Fulvivirga ulvae: one gene and its partner. The protein of the gene in region 1 interacts with the protein of each later gene in a pairwise test. Links are inferred from orthologs where the notes say so. Each region holds a gene or a part of one and is shown in the gene's direction. Other genes may lie near its edges. The genes, in order: sucC and sucD.

The links.
Region 2: the proteins of sucC (region 1) and sucD interact in binary tests that used the Escherichia coli proteins (3 or more experiments, as listed by UniProt). The link is inferred for Fulvivirga ulvae from one-to-one orthologs.

The regions. Positions count from the first base shown.
Region 1 is NZ_CP089981.1:6,066,916-6,074,588, forward strand. The notes cover bases 1,718-4,613. They hold sucC (ADP-forming succinate--CoA ligase subunit beta), read left to right. Parts: upstream 1,718-2,507; coding sequence 2,508-3,719; downstream 3,720-4,613. Other genes in these bases: LVD17_RS25415 (ABC transporter ATP-binding protein), read right to left, coding at 1,718-2,369; LVD17_RS25430 (DUF6089 family protein), read left to right, coding at 3,959-4,613. Also shown: tRNA (N(6)-L-threonylcarbamoyladenosine(37)-C(2))-methylthiotransferase MtaB, read left to right, coding at 1-1,035; LVD17_RS25410 (nitroreductase family protein), read right to left, coding at 1,032-1,643; more of LVD17_RS25415, read right to left, coding at 1,716-1,717; more of LVD17_RS25430, read left to right, coding at 4,614-4,870; LVD17_RS25435 (polysaccharide biosynthesis protein), read right to left, coding at 5,129-7,024; LVD17_RS25440 (DUF8693 domain-containing protein), read right to left, coding at 7,256-7,673. UniProt on the Escherichia coli protein: Succinyl-CoA synthetase functions in the citric acid cycle (TCA), coupling the hydrolysis of succinyl-CoA to the synthesis of either ATP or GTP and thus represents the only step of substrate-level phosphorylation in the TCA.
Region 2 is NZ_CP089981.1:3,355,785-3,363,404, forward strand. The notes cover bases 952-3,794. They hold sucD (succinate--CoA ligase subunit alpha), read left to right. Parts: upstream 952-1,856; coding sequence 1,857-2,732; downstream 2,733-3,794. Other genes in these bases: LVD17_RS14175 (superoxide dismutase), read left to right, coding at 952-1,499; LVD17_RS14185 (DUF3298 and DUF4163 domain-containing protein), read right to left, coding at 3,634-3,794. In the rest of the region: LVD17_RS14165 (hypothetical protein), read left to right, coding at 1-319; LVD17_RS14170 (nucleoside deaminase), read left to right, coding at 319-768; more of LVD17_RS14175, read left to right, coding at 894-951; more of LVD17_RS14185, read right to left, coding at 3,795-4,458; LVD17_RS14190 (PhoH family protein), read right to left, coding at 4,601-5,941; LVD17_RS14195 (AlbA family DNA-binding domain-containing protein), read right to left, coding at 6,083-6,730; LVD17_RS14200 (sigma 54-interacting transcriptional regulator), read right to left, coding at 6,736-7,620. UniProt on the Escherichia coli protein: Succinyl-CoA synthetase functions in the citric acid cycle (TCA), coupling the hydrolysis of succinyl-CoA to the synthesis of either ATP or GTP and thus represents the only step of substrate-level phosphorylation in the TCA.

The DNA.
Region 1 (7,673 bases):
GTGTTGGGTGCTGCAGAGAAATTCCGGCTCATAGAACTTCTCGATGGCTTCGTCAGGACTAAAGAAACACAGGTGCTGGCCTCCGAAATAGAGGAAGCCAACATCTTCAATAATGCATATTCCATCAATGACCGTACACGCACCTTCCTAAAGGTTCAGGATGGTTGCGACTATAGTTGCACCTTCTGTACTATTCCTTTAGCCAGAGGCAACAGTCGCAGCGACACTATTCCCAACATTATCAAGTCTGCCAAAGAAATAGCCGAGTCAGGCGTAAAGGAGATTGTGCTAACCGGGGTGAATACAGGCGATTTTGGGATCAGGGATGGAAAAAGGCAAGATAAGTTCATTGACCTTGTAAAGGAACTTGATCAGGTAGAGGGCATTGACCGTTTCAGGATTTCATCCATTGAGCCTAACCTCCTTCACGATGATATTATTGATTTTGTAGCAGGCTCAAGCAAATTTGTGCCTCATTTTCACATTCCTCTGCAATCCGGCTCTGACAAGATCCTTAAAATGATGAAACGGCGCTACCTTAGTGCGCTATATGTCAGCCGGGTAGAAAAGATAAGGTCTGTAATGCCGCATTGCTGTATTGGTGTAGATGTTATTGTAGGCTTTCCCGGAGAGACTGATGAAGACTTTCTGGAGACGTACCATTTCCTCAATGAGCTTGACATTTCTTATCTGCATGTTTTTACTTACTCGGAACGTGCCAATACCGAGGCACCTGAGATGGGCAATGCAGTGCCCATGAAGGTAAGGCATCAGAGATCTAAAATGCTAAGGACTCTTTCTGAAAAGAAAAAGAGGAAATTTTACGAGGAAAACCTGGGGCGTATTGATACGGTTTTATTTGAGGAAGACATTGAAGATGGCATGATGCATGGGTTCACTAACAATTATGTGAGGGTAGCTGCCAAATATGATCCTGTACTTATCAATGAGCTTAAAAGAGTGAAACTAGCATCTATTAATCCCTCAGGGCATGTAGAGATAGAAGAAGTGGAAACCGAAGTACTAAGCCACTAGATAAAGCTATTCCCCCACGATTCGCTAAACGCTAACTGGCTAAGTTCTTTTCTCTGCCGCCTGGATGCCTCTGATTTTTGGTCTTTTTCGGTTAGTTGGCCCGGGTCACCAAGATATCCGATAGCCACACCAGTTAAAACCTCAAAAGTTTCCGGCACCTTAAATAACTCTATTGCTCTATCCGGATTTATACCTGCCATCTGGTGAACATACAGGTTATCGGCCATTGCCTGCAAGCTTAATGTTGACATAGCAGCACCGCAGTCATACCTATAATGTCTGTTGGGCTTATCATTATGTGTAAATGCCTTTTTTGCACATACCAGCATCAAAACAGGAGCATGCCCAGCCCATCCTTTGTTAAAGTCATTTATACATTCCAACACTTTCTGGTACTCCTCTCCCCTGCTTTTGACTCCTACAATAAATCGCCAGGGTTGCTCATTAAAAGAGGATGGTGCCCATCTGGCAGCTTCCAGCATTTTCAGGATTTGGTGCCTGGAGGGTTCTTTTGTGCTAAATGCCCTGGGACTCCAACGCCCGATAATTAATGGGTGTAAATCAAATTCAGTTTGTGCGGGTTTTATATTTATTGGTTCGGTACTCATATCATTAATTGTCAAACCTTTACTAATTCAACAATAACGACACAAATTCGTTTAAATCTACATCCTAAAATACTAGGTTAGCATTACCCCATCCTGAATTTCCAGCTTTCTGTCAGCCATATCGGCAAGCTCTTCATTGTGTGTAACAATCACAAAGGTTTGTCCCAGTTCATCCCTTAGTTTGAAGAACAGGCTGTGAAGTTCTTTAGCATTTTTTGAATCCAGGTTCCCGCTTGGTTCATCTGCAAATATAATCGAGGGGTCATTGATCAAAGCCCTGGCCACTGCAGCGCGCTGCTGCTCACCTCCTGACAACTCCGAAGGCTTATGATCACGCCTGGCGGAAATACCGAGCACTTCCAACAGTTCATCAGCACGTCTGCTTACTTCGGCGGCATCCCTTTTTCCGATGTAGCCGGGAATGCACACATTCTCTTTGGCAGTAAACTCAGGCAGGAGATTGTGGAATTGAAAGATGAAACCGATGTGCTTATTACGAAAAGCTGACTTCTCCTTATTGCTCATCCGGCTAACGTCTGACTGGTTTATTCTTAAAGAGCCATTATCAGATTGATCCAACGTACCTAAAATATGCAGCAACGTACTTTTCCCCGCCCCTGATGCTCCCACAATAGAAATAATTTCTTTTCTTTCTACATGCAGATCAATCCCTTTAAGGACACGAAGGTCTCCATATGACTTAGTTATTCCACTTGCTGTCAGCATAATTTTATTACCACCTGAATTAAGTATGATCCAAACTTATGAAAATTGAATATAGAATGCGTCTTCAACATGATTTTAAATCAACAATATTTGAAATATAAAACCAAAAGAACTACTTTCGTGCAAAAATTTGTAAGCATGAACATTCACGAATATCAAGCAAAAGACATATTAAAAAAATACGGCGTACAGGTACAACGAGGTATCGTAGCTGACAATGCTGAGAAAGCACTGGATGCAGCGAAGGAACTTCACAATGAGACCGGTACGACTTGGTATGTAATCAAAGCTCAAATTCATGCCGGTGGACGTGGAAAAGGAAAAGTGAAGGAGACTGGTTCAAATGGAGTTGTTTTAGCCAAATCTTTGGATCAGGTAACTGAAAAAGCCAAAGGCATACTGGGTGGCACATTGGTAACGCACCAGACTGGTGAAGAAGGCAAAAAAGTTAACAAAATCCTTATCGCTGAGGATGTATACTACCCTGGCGACTCTGAGCCAAAAGAATACTACCTGAGTATATTGCTTGATAGGGCAAAAAGCTGCAACGTGATCATGGCCTCTACTGAAGGTGGTATGGACATCGAAGAAGTGGCAGAAAAATCGCCTGAAAAAATCGTGAAAGAGTGGATCGATCCTGCAGTAGGGCTACAAGGCTTCCAGGCACGTAAAATTGCTTTTGCTTTAGGTCTTGAAGGTAATGCTTTTAAAGAAATGGTGAAATTCATCTACTCACTTTACAAAGCATATGAGGCCACTGACTCATCAATGTTCGAAATCAATCCTGTTCTAAAAACATCGGATAATAAAATACTGGCTGTTGACGCTAAGGTAAACCTTGACGACAACGCCCTTTTCAGACACAAAGACCTCGCTGAACTCAGAGACATCACTGAGGAAGATCCTGCGGAGGTAGAAGCCGGAAGATCAGGCTTAAGCTATGTTAAACTTGACGGTAACGTAGGTTGTATGGTAAACGGCGCGGGTCTTGCTATGGCTACCATGGATATCATTAAGCTTTCAGGCGGAGAGCCTGCAAACTTCCTTGATGTTGGAGGTGGAGCCAATGCAGAGACTGTAGAAGCGGGTTTTAGAATTATCTTGAAAGATCCTAATGTAAAAGCCATTTTGATTAATATCTTTGGGGGTATCGTTAGGTGCGACCGTGTGGCTAATGGTGTTGTAGAAGCCTACAAGAAAATTGGAAACATTGATATTCCAATCATCGTTCGTCTACAAGGAACCAATGCTGAAGAAGGTGCTAAGATCATTGAAGAGTCAGGATTAAAAGTATCTTCGGCCATCTTATTAAAAGATGCTGCAGCCAAAGTAAAAGAAGTATTGTCTTAAAATATAAGCTATAGCAATATAGCTGATGCACTCGTAGTTCAACTGGATAGAATACCAGATTTCGGCTCTGGGGGTTGAGGGTTCGAATCCTTCCGAGTGCACTACAAATAGCTCTGCAAATGCGGGGCTATTTTGATTTTACAGGTAAGTAAAAAACTATAGCTTCATTTTGACGTTACTATTTTTTATAATTACCAACATTATTTATTAAATTGAAGTTTAATGAGTATAATTAGACCATGAAGATATTTGTAGCTGTACTCAGCATAGGTTTGTTATTTATAACCGAATTAGCATATTCCCAAAGCTTTTTCAGGTTTAGCGGAGGAAGAGATGCTATTGTTTCTTTAGGTACCGGCACATCCACCTATTTTGGTGATCTTAAAGACCCTGGTGAGTATATGGACGCCAAACCAAGCTTAAACGTTGGCATGCAATATTTCTTTAATCCTCGCATTTCAGCAAGGGCTGAAATGACCTGGTTTCGTCTAAAGGGAGACGATCGTGATGCTGATGTAAATGGTAGAATTTTGAGAAACCTATCATTTCGAAGCGATAATCTAGAGTTTAACGTTGTAGGAATTATAAACGCATTTCCAAATGGGGCACGATTTTATCAAAGACCTCAATTTAACCCTTATGGTTTTTTGGGGGTTGCTTTACTATATTTTAATCCTAAGGGAGAGGTTCCTTCCACCGATTGGGACGGTAATGATCTACAAAAGGCTGGAAAGTATATCGCTCTTCAACCTTTACAGACAGAAGGCGTCAACTACAGCCGATTAGCTATCGTCATTCCATTTGGAGCCGGTATCAAATATAAAGCAAGTCCCTTTATAAATATTGCTATTGAAGGCGGCTACAGATTAACATTTACTGACTATTTAGACGACGTCAGTACAACCTACCAACTACACTCCTCTATAGAAGATCCTCTAGTACAAGCAATGGCCGATAAAAGGCATGAACTGGACCTGCCACCTCTTGGTCTTGAACCTGATCATATTAGAGGGAATCCCAACAATAATGATGGATACTTCTTGTTTAATGTTAAAGTTGAATATTATTTACCTTCGGATATATTTACTTTTAAATCCAGAGCCAGGAATAAAGGGCCAAGGCGAAATATTCAAAGGAATCGCCGAAAGTAATCTTAGATAGATAAAATACTTAACATTAAATATTTTTTACAAGTTAACATTAGATATCTTAAATGGTTAAAAACTCTCTAACCTTACTCTTACTAATAAACGTAGCTTAAACGCCAAAATCCTCATTTTTGCATCTTTGGTATGGTAGAAAGTTCCTACATGCACAATGGTGAATGGTTTAAGGGGATTTAATTCCTGATTAACACAGCTACATCAAAAAACAAGGAATATTTTATTTCAAATAATTCTGTTAACCTATTAAGACGCAGGTACAATATGCTTCTTATCCAAAATTTGATAACGAGAACTATTGCTTTTAAACTCAGGGACTATTTCTTTCATAATTTTCACAATTTCATAATCATCTTTATGACTGAAAATTGCCTTTCTTAAACGCTCTATATCCTGAGTAATCCGATTATAGTCGTATTCAAGCACTTTCGCAATCATAATTTTTTGATGGTGAGTTGCGATCGTATTTTCTTTGCTGGCTAGTAGTTCCTCATACAATTTTTCCCCTTGCCTTAAACCAGTAAATACAATTTCTATATCAAGATTTAACTGCAACCCGGATAGCTGAATCATTTTCTTTGCTAAATCCACAATCCTAATGGATTTACCCATATCAAAAATAAATATTTCTCCCCCTTTCCCCATTGCCCCAGCCTCAAGAACTAGTTGGCAAGCCTCAGTAATAGTCATAAAATACCTGGTTATTTCAGGGTGTGTAACAGTTACAGGTCCGCCATTACTAATTTGCTTTTGAAAAAATGGTATAACGGAACCATTGGAGCCAAGCACATTACCAAAGCGTGTTGTCACAAATGAAGTGTGGCTATCGTCCAATTCCCTGAGATGATTATTCAATGATCTTACATAAATCTCCGAAATTCTTTTTGAGCATCCCATTACGTTTGTAGGATTTACAGCCTTATCAGTTGAAACCATTACAAATTTCTCTACATGAAATTTAACAGCCAGATCAGCTAAGTTTTTTGTACCCAACACATTACACAAAACTGCTTCCATAGGATTACGTTCCATCATTGGCACATGCTTATAGGCAGCAGCATGAAAAATTATTTCCGGTTTAAAATTAATAAAAACATCATTCAACCTATCAAAATTCGTAATATCAGCCACAAAAAACTCAATCCCTTTCACATCTTCAAACTCACGTTCAACGTCATAAAGAGCAGATTCTGCCTGATCTATTAATATGAGCTGAGATGGTTTATAAAGGATAACTTGCCTTACAAGCTCGCTTCCTATAGATCCAGCCGCTCCTGTAATGCATACTCTTTTACCTAAGATCTGATTTCTGACAGCCTCATTATCAAGTTCAATTGTCTCTCGACCGAGTAGGTCTTCAATATTTATCTCTTTAATTTGGTTCAGACTGAGTTCACCCTTCACCCAATGTTCAACCTGTGGAACCGTTCTGACCTTAACATCTAAATCCAGGCATATATCAACAATTTCATTCTTTCTTTCTACAGGAAGTTGGTTAACTGCTATTATTAATTCACTAATTTTGAGGCTGGTCAATAAAGATTCTAATGCCAGTCCGCTGTATATAGGGGTACCATGAATGATTTTCCCAATCTTTCTATTATCATCCTCAATAAATCCCACCACCTTATACTTGGTGCCGTCGCTACCATCTATCACCTGCTTAGTGACAATCCCTAGTTGTCCAGCTCCAAAAATGATAACTCTTGTTTTATTAGTAATAACGCCTCTATAATAAGAAAACACATTCTTTATCAAGAGTCTATACTGAAACAGGAATAAAAAAGAAGCAAGAAAGGCAATTAAAATAACGGAGTAAGGTATTAAATTCTTTTCGTAATTGTAATGATACAATAAATTGACAAAGCAGGTTATTACATGGGTTACAATCAGTGTGTAAAAAACCCTTAAACCATCTTGGATACCGGTGTACCTTACAATTCCTGCATAGCTCTTAGTTAATAATAGTGCAACCAAACAAGCGAGCACATTTACACCAACACCAAGAGTATAATTAAATAGTTCTAATTCTTCAAATTCGAAATTAAATCTGAGCAAATAAGCAAGGTAGGTCGCACACCCAACCACCAGTAAATCAATAAGAATAATGATCCAACGTGGTAATATTCTTAGTTTTAGCAAAAAATGAGTTATCAAGGCTAAATCCCAATTATAATTTGAATCACTTTTTTCGGGACGATTTCATAACCCTTCTAACACCCAGAGCTCCCCCTATAAAAAGTAATATTTCTATTCCCCATATCGGCACTGGTTCCCCCGGGTCGGGGGGTGGTCCACCACCAGGTTGAGCCAATATAGCTGTTACCTGTAAAAAACATAACAACACAACAACAATAAGCCTTATCCGCATTCTTACTCTTTTATTATACGTTTTGATACTACCTGTCCGTTAATATTACATACTAGTAAATATATTCCACTTCTCAAACCAGACATATCCACAACAGCGCTAATTCTATCACCATTCTCATCTATTCTAACTTCTGGATAAACTACCCTACCTCTAGAATCTATAATCCTGACATGCGTAGGTACACCTGCATATGCTGTTATATTAATAAAGTCTGCAGCAGGCACTGGATATACATTGACTGGTGGAGATTCAACTACCGATTGATTATGGTCATTTTTCCTCAAAACAAAACGGGCTCCTTTTGATTCCTTATTTGAGTCAACCGTGAAATTGATTGTTTTTGTTTCTGACAGAGAATATTTTTCGCCAGTATATATATCGTAAAGATACAGATGCTGATCTTCTATGAAGGAATTA
Region 2 (7,620 bases), 2.7 Mb from region 1 along the record:
GCAGGATGTTGAAATGGCCAAAGGCTTTTTTAAAGCAAGCCTTTTTAACCTGTATGACAAGGTTGACCTGATCCAGGAGGATATCAAAACCATTAACAAAAAACAGTATATCGTTTTTGAATTTGAATCAAGGATCAATGGTGATCAGTTCTCGCTGGACAAAAAAGATCCTGTGAGAACCTACACTTATATTCAATACCTTATTATGAATGGTAAAACCATTGTTTTCAGCTTCAACTGTCCGATAAAACTGAAAGAGAAATGGCAGCCTGTAGCTCCGGAAATTATGAACAGTATCAAAGTTAAAGGAGGAATTTGATGGGGCTTTCGATCCATAGTGATGAGCATTTTATGAAAGAGGCCCTCAAACAGGCGATGATGGCCAAAGAGGAGGGCGAAATCCCGGTGGGTGCTGTGGTAGTGGCCGATAACCGGATCATTGCCAGGGCTTATAATCAGACCGAGCGACTCAATGACCCTACGGCACATGCCGAAATGCTGGCTTTGACGGCTGCCGGAAATTACCTTGGAACAAAATACCTTTCCGATTGTTCCCTATACGTTACGCTTGAGCCCTGCGGTATGTGTGCCGGGGCTCTGTATTGGGCGCAGTTGGGTAAACTGATCTATGCTGCTGCTGATGAAAAGAGAGGGTACACCGTAATCAATCCGGCCATGATCCACCCGAAAACAAAGGTTATCAGAGGGCCATACGCTGAGGAGGCAGGCCTGCTGGTGACAGATTTCTTTAAAGGTTTAAGAGGGTGATAGATAAATCGAATGTAATGATAAACAGAAGTTAACCGATTCGATTTTGTAGTTACCCCGTGGTGTGTATCTTTGGTCATAAGACTTAGTAAAAAGAAATGTTTAACTAAAAAACCAATAAAATTATGGCTTTCGAATTACCTGATTTACCCTATGCACATGATGCATTAGAACCACATATCGATGCCCGTACCATGGAAATCCACCATGGGAAACACCATGCTGCCTATACCAGCAAATTAAATGATGCTATTAAAGGTACTGAAATGGAGGGTAAATCCATTGAGGATATATTGGCTAATCACTCAGACAACGGAGCGGTTAGAAATAATGGTGGTGGTTATTACAATCACAACCTTTTCTGGACTGTGATGTCTCCAAATGGTGGAGGCAAGCCTTCAGGGGAATTGGCAGAGGCAATTGATGCCGCTTACGGTTCTTTTGATAAATTTAAAGAGGAGTTTTCAAACGCTGCCGCTACCAGGTTTGGTTCCGGATGGGCATGGCTATGTGTGCACAAAGGTGGCAAAGTGGAAGTATGCTCATCACCTAACCAGGACAATCCCCTGATGCCATCTGTAGGATGTGGCGGAACACCTGTTTTAGGACTTGATGTTTGGGAGCATGCTTACTACCTGAACTACCAAAACAAGAGACCTGATTACATAGCTGCATTCTGGAATGTAGTGAATTGGGACGAAGTAGCAAAAAGATACGCTAACGCGAAATAAGTTTCTTTAAGTGAAACGCCAAAAAGGAGCCGCTTCAATTTGAGACGGCTCCTTTTTTATGCATTGACTTGAAATCTAAAAAAACTATTTGTTGCTTTATTTTGAGCGCCCGCCTTATGGGGTTCATAAAGCAGGCTTTGACCTTTGGTTATAGTTATTCCAATTGTGATGCCAAATATATAATTGTCTCATTTTCAGTATTTTATAATATTATAATTGCCTTGTGTGTAACGAAACCGTACACTATGCGTACGTTCCTGCACTACGGCCGGAATGTTAAATGCATGTCACAGGCGCTTTTAACTTTGGTAAAGCCATATAATATTATATTTTTGCACAAATTTTAATCCACGATTCATGAGCGTTCTAGTAAATAAAGATTCAAAAGTAATAGTTCAGGGTTTTACAGGTTCTGAAGGTACTTTTCATGCCGGGCAAATGATAGAGTACGGCACAAATGTAGTTGGTGGAGTTACTCCTGGAAAGGGAGGTCAGACCCATCTTGACAAACCGGTATTCAACACCGTAAGAGAGGCTGTTGAAAAAGCAGGTGCTGACGTTTCTATCATATTCGTGCCACCGGCTTTTGCGGCTGATGCTATTATGGAAGCTGCTGATGCAGGTATTAAAGTTATTATTGCCATTACTGAAGGTATTCCGACCAAGGATATGATGATGGCAAAAGAATACATCAAGGATAAAGATGTGGTACTTGTTGGGCCTAACTGTCCGGGTGTTATTACTCCGGGAGAAGCTAAGGTTGGTATCATGCCAGGCTTTGTGTTCAAGTCAGGTAAAATTGGTGTAGTCTCAAAATCGGGTACATTGACTTACGAGGCTGCTGACCAGGTAGTGAAAGCAGGATTGGGTATCTCTACAGCTATTGGTATTGGTGGTGACCCTATCATCGGTACATCTACTAAGCAGGCTGTTGAAATGCTTATGAATGACCCTGATACTGATGCTATCGTAATGATTGGTGAAATCGGTGGTAACTACGAAGCAGAAGCTGCCAGGTGGATTAAAGCGCAAGGTAACCCTAAGCCTGTAGTAGGTTTCATCGCAGGACAAACTGCTCCCAAAGGCAAGAGAATGGGCCACGCCGGTGCTATTATCGGTGGAGCTGATGATACTGCTGCTGCCAAAATGAAGATCATGAGAGAGTGTGGCATTCACGTGGTAGAATCTCCTGCAAACATTGGAGAGACCATGCTAAAAGCACTGAATAAATAGATAACATTATTATAGATCATATAAAAAGCCGGCAATGTCCGGCTTTTTATGTTTTAGGGATTGAAGGTTATTTCTACCAGAGTGCCTGTCCTCTGACAGCACTTTCTACCCCAGTGTTTGTTCTCTGCCAGGCACTTTCTTTACGACACCAAATGTTTGTTGCAGTAGTGGACGGGCAGCAGATGATCTGTCGGGGGACAGATCATGGGAAAGGGGGCATGAGCCAATAGAAAGTGCTTCAAAACGGCCTTATAGGGTCTAATATCAATAGGGGAGGAGCTGCGGAGGCTCCCCACATGCGAATTGATATAAAGGTTTGTTTATTTTGTCCCTACGGGGCAATCTGGTCTAAATGGTTATTCTACAAATATTTTATACCTACGGGATTATTGCAGTAGCAGCCCCTAGAAGTTAATTGCCACCCCAGCCTGTCCCCTGACAGGCTCCTTCTTCTGGCATCAAATTATCTGTTCGCAGTATTGAACGGGTGGCAGATGATCTGGCATGGGACAGATCATGGGGTGAAAATTGAAGTTGTTGTAGTAATAAAATTCCATTTCCGTGTTGGCGAGGGAATTCAGGTCCAAGCTATACTGCAGGGTGAGGTAACACGGGTAATTGTCTCTGTTCGCAGTCATTATCCATCTGCCGGTGCTACTGAACAGTTAAGCTTTCCCAAACTTTCGGAAGTTTAGTAAAGCCGTGTTATAGTCTTGTTGGTTGTTCTCCGTCCCGTTGTATGTCCTATCCCCATGCTTATCCTCTATCCCCGTGCCTGTCCCCTGACAGGTACTTTTTCTTACGGTATCAAATTATCTGCTGCCAGTATTGATGGGCAGCAGATACATGGGGATAATAGAAAGATTATGTGATATTAAAAGCCAGGAATTTTCAGACCTGATCACATCATCAACAAATCTTCTTTTAGCAGGCCTTTCAGGGCTTCATAGCTTACAAACACTTCTGACGGACCTTTAGAGTATGGCGCTATTTCATAACTGTTGTAGTAAAATTTTATGCCTTTTGGAAGCAGGGCGAAATTCTTGTCATTGTAATACTTTCCGTCTTCGAATTGATAACCTTCATCACTCAGATCCTGGCCAGGCTTCAGGTTGTATTTCTGTCTGAATTTCTGTTCGGCAATCTCGTTAAGTCTGGTTTCAAATCCGGGCATGAACAGTGATTCAAAGGTTATTTTATTACCCGTTTCTGCATCAAAGTTTAGGTACTGTAAATAGTAGCTGCCGTGGGCACCTCCTGTATACATATCAGCGGCCAGCTCTATTGATATTACCATGCTGTCATTTCTCAGTACTTTGCCGTCCAGGTAGGCATACCAGCCAAAGGCGTCTCCAAAGGCTTCCTTTATCTCTTTATAGTCACTTATAAACCTGTCGGCAAAGAGTTCCAGGCTTTTATTTTCTGCTGTGTCAGGGAAAACCAGCTCTGTTACACCCTGCTGTATTTCGTGGTTAATTTGGTCAGTAAGCTCAGGGTATTCTTCTGATTTAAATATGGGATAGTCTAAGTTAATACGGGTGCAATATGCGGAAGTATCGGTTTTACAATCACCATATTTTTTTGTGAATGAAGTGAATTCATAATATAACGATGACTTTTCTTCAACTGTATCCTGAGTTGCGGAGGTTTGTTGTTCATTTTTGATTTCACAATTTGTTAAAAAGACAGCCAATGCTAATAGAAGTATCAAATAAGTGGTTTTCATAAATTAGAAAGTTGTATTTATCGGTTTTGCTAAGTAGACTGGGGCTGGTTAATTTGAGCTTTCACTCTTTTTTAATGGAAGATATAAAATAAAAAAGTAAGCCCGAAGACTTACTTGTAAAACCGTGGAATATTCTTTTGGCTTACAAAAGCTCATTGGCCAGGTTAGCCAGTTCCGATCTTTCACCTTTTTCCAGTGTTATGTGTGCATAAAGATCGTGGTTTTTAACCCTGTCAATCAGGTACGAAAGCCCGTTACTTTGAGAGTCAAGGTATGGGGTGTCAATCTGATAGATATCACCTGTAAAAATGATCTTGGTGTTTTCACCTGCCCTTGTAATAATAGTCTTAACCTCATGAGGGGTAAGGTTCTGGGCTTCATCCACAATAAAGCAAATGTTGGACAAGCTCCTTCCTCTGATGTATGCCAGTGGCGTGATTACCAGTTTCTCCAGATTTACCATTTCAGTGAGCTTGGAGTACTCCTTGTCAGATTCATGGTACTGATTTTGAATGAACTTGAGGTTATCCCAAAGCGGCTCCATGTAGGGGTTTAGCTTTGATTTAATATCGCCGGGTAAATAGCCAATGTCCTTATTACTTAGTGGTACAATGGGTCTGGCAAGATAGATCTGCTTAAAGTCGCGCTTCTGTTCAAGTGCTGCGGCCAAGGCTATTAAAGTCTTGCCCGTACCTGCAACTCCCTGCATAGTAACCAGCTTGATGTTTGGGTTAAGAATGGCATGAATGGCAAAAGTCTGTTCCGCATTTCGAGGCTTTATACCATAAGCCGATCTCTTTTCAACATGTTCTATGCGGTCCAGCACCGGGTTATAATAAGATAAAACAGATTTCTTTCCACTCTTTAAAATGTAATAACCGTTTTTGTGGATTTTTCGTGAGCCCAATATATCAGTGGCCTCACAATTTCCTTTTTCGTAAAGCTCATTGATCCTCTCGGGGTTGATCCTTTCATAGACCATTTTACCTGTGAAAAGAGAGTTTACGTTTTTTACTTTTCCGGTATTGTAGTCTTCGGCGGGTAGCCCCAGGGATTTAGCTTTTAGCCGTAGGTTAATATCCTTTGATACCAGTATTACTTTTCTGCCCTTAGCCTCTTGCTGAAGTTGAAGGGCGGAGTTTAATATCCGGTGATCGGCTTTTTCCTCATCGAAAACCTCATTGGCATCAACTTTACTTCTGGCATGCATCAGTACTTTAAAATTACCTTTACCCTTGCCATTAAGAGGATTCCAGTTTTGTAGCATTTGCCCCTGGGCCAACTTGTCGATTAGCCTGATGAACTCCCTTGCTTCAAAGTTTTTGGTGTCATTTCCCTTCTTAAACTGATCGAGTTCTTCGAGAACAGTGATCGGAATGCCAACATCATGTTCGGCAAAGTTCATGATTGAGTTGTGTTCGAAAATGATTACCGAGGTATCCAGAACAAAAATTTTCTTTTCATTTTTCTGCGCTTGAGCCATACACCAAAGAAATTTAGAGAATCATACTAATTAAAAATAGCCAACTTTTATTAACAGAAGAGAAGATCGCTTTTTAAAAGTTTTTAGCTTCTTATAAAGGTATATTTTATCTTATTTTTTCCAATCATTTTAGTGCGAATCTTATATTGCTTTTAAGCTATACAAGTCATCTTTATCACTGGGTTCAATTGACAGGACATTTGCCAGTACAAGCAATATCAGTGTTCTTGAAGCGCTGTAGGTAGTCAGGTGTGCGAGCTTCTTAAATTCATTGAGGGTTATACTTTTGTTCTTGTCCAGGTAGTCAATGAGTATTTTTTCTTTTTCTCCATAATTGAATTTGACACCCTTGTTTTTATTACCTCTTTTTAATATTTCGCGTACCTCTTTGCTGGCTTTTATGCTCTTGTCATCTATTCTCACAAAGGCTTGTCCCCACTTCGTTTCAAAATCTGTAATTACATAGTAAGGTTTTTTTTTGCCCGGAGATACATGGTAAAGCACCACCGCACGCTTTTCAGAAATAGGGACTATTTCCTGCCTTACTTTTAAGGAAGGTTTGCAGTACTTGTTTATAGCCTGATCAAGGGCATAAGCATCATCTTCCGGAAATTTCAGCCCGGGAATAGAGCCGTCGTCATTTACACCTACCAACAAATAGCCCCCTTTTGTATTAGCAAAGGCTACAAGCTCTTTTACTATTTTATCAGGGTGCGCAGCCTTTCTTTTAAACTCTACGGTTTCTGATTCACCTCCGGCTACCAATCTTTTTATATCATTGAATTCCATCCATATTAATATTGATCATCAGGAGAAGAGTCGTCATCATCATCAGGTCCAGACATAGTAAACATGCCACTAAGCAGATCTTTGAATTGCAATCCGCGCGTAAGCTGATGTTTACTTAGCATGCTGTATTCAGCGAGCCCGTGCAGGGCAAATTCCATCAGGAAAAGCCTGGTGCCATTATCAACATCTTTGTGAAAAGTATCTATCAGCTTTTTTAAACCGGGTACTTCGTTTAGCTTCTTTTCATAGTCCTGGTTATTAAAGTCATTCAAAAGGTCCAGGGTATGCTCCTCTCCAAACCAGTCAGTGATCTGTTTGTAGGGGTTTTCTTCCTTTTGCTTTCTTATTTTTTCAGGGTTGGGGAAGAAGTGAATAAACTGGGTTCTGATGGCCTTGCCTACGAGGTTGTTGGCCACTATCCCCGGCCCTTCCTGTTCCCCCTCATATACCAGCTCTACTTTTCCCGTTATGGATGGTATTACCCCATATAAATCAGAGATGCGTACACTGGTTTTCCCACCATTGTACAGCGCACGCCTTTCAGCTCCGCTTACCAGGTTTTCATAGGCTGATATGGTAAGTCTGGCAGATACACCACTTTTAGCGTCTACATACTCACTGTTTCTGGCTTCAAAAGCAATCTGCTCAATAAGATCTTTGGCAATGTCGTTTACCTCCACGGCTTCCTTTTGCTCAGGCTTTATCCGCGCTTCCTGTTCAGTGATCATTCTTGATACCTTCAGGTCCTTAGGGTAATGTGTGATAATCTGGCTGTCGATCCGGTCTTTGAGCGGCGTTACAATACTTCCCCGGTTGGTATAGTCTTCAGGGTTGGCCGTAAATACAAACTGGATGTCGAGAGGCATACGCACTTTGAAGCCTCTGATCTG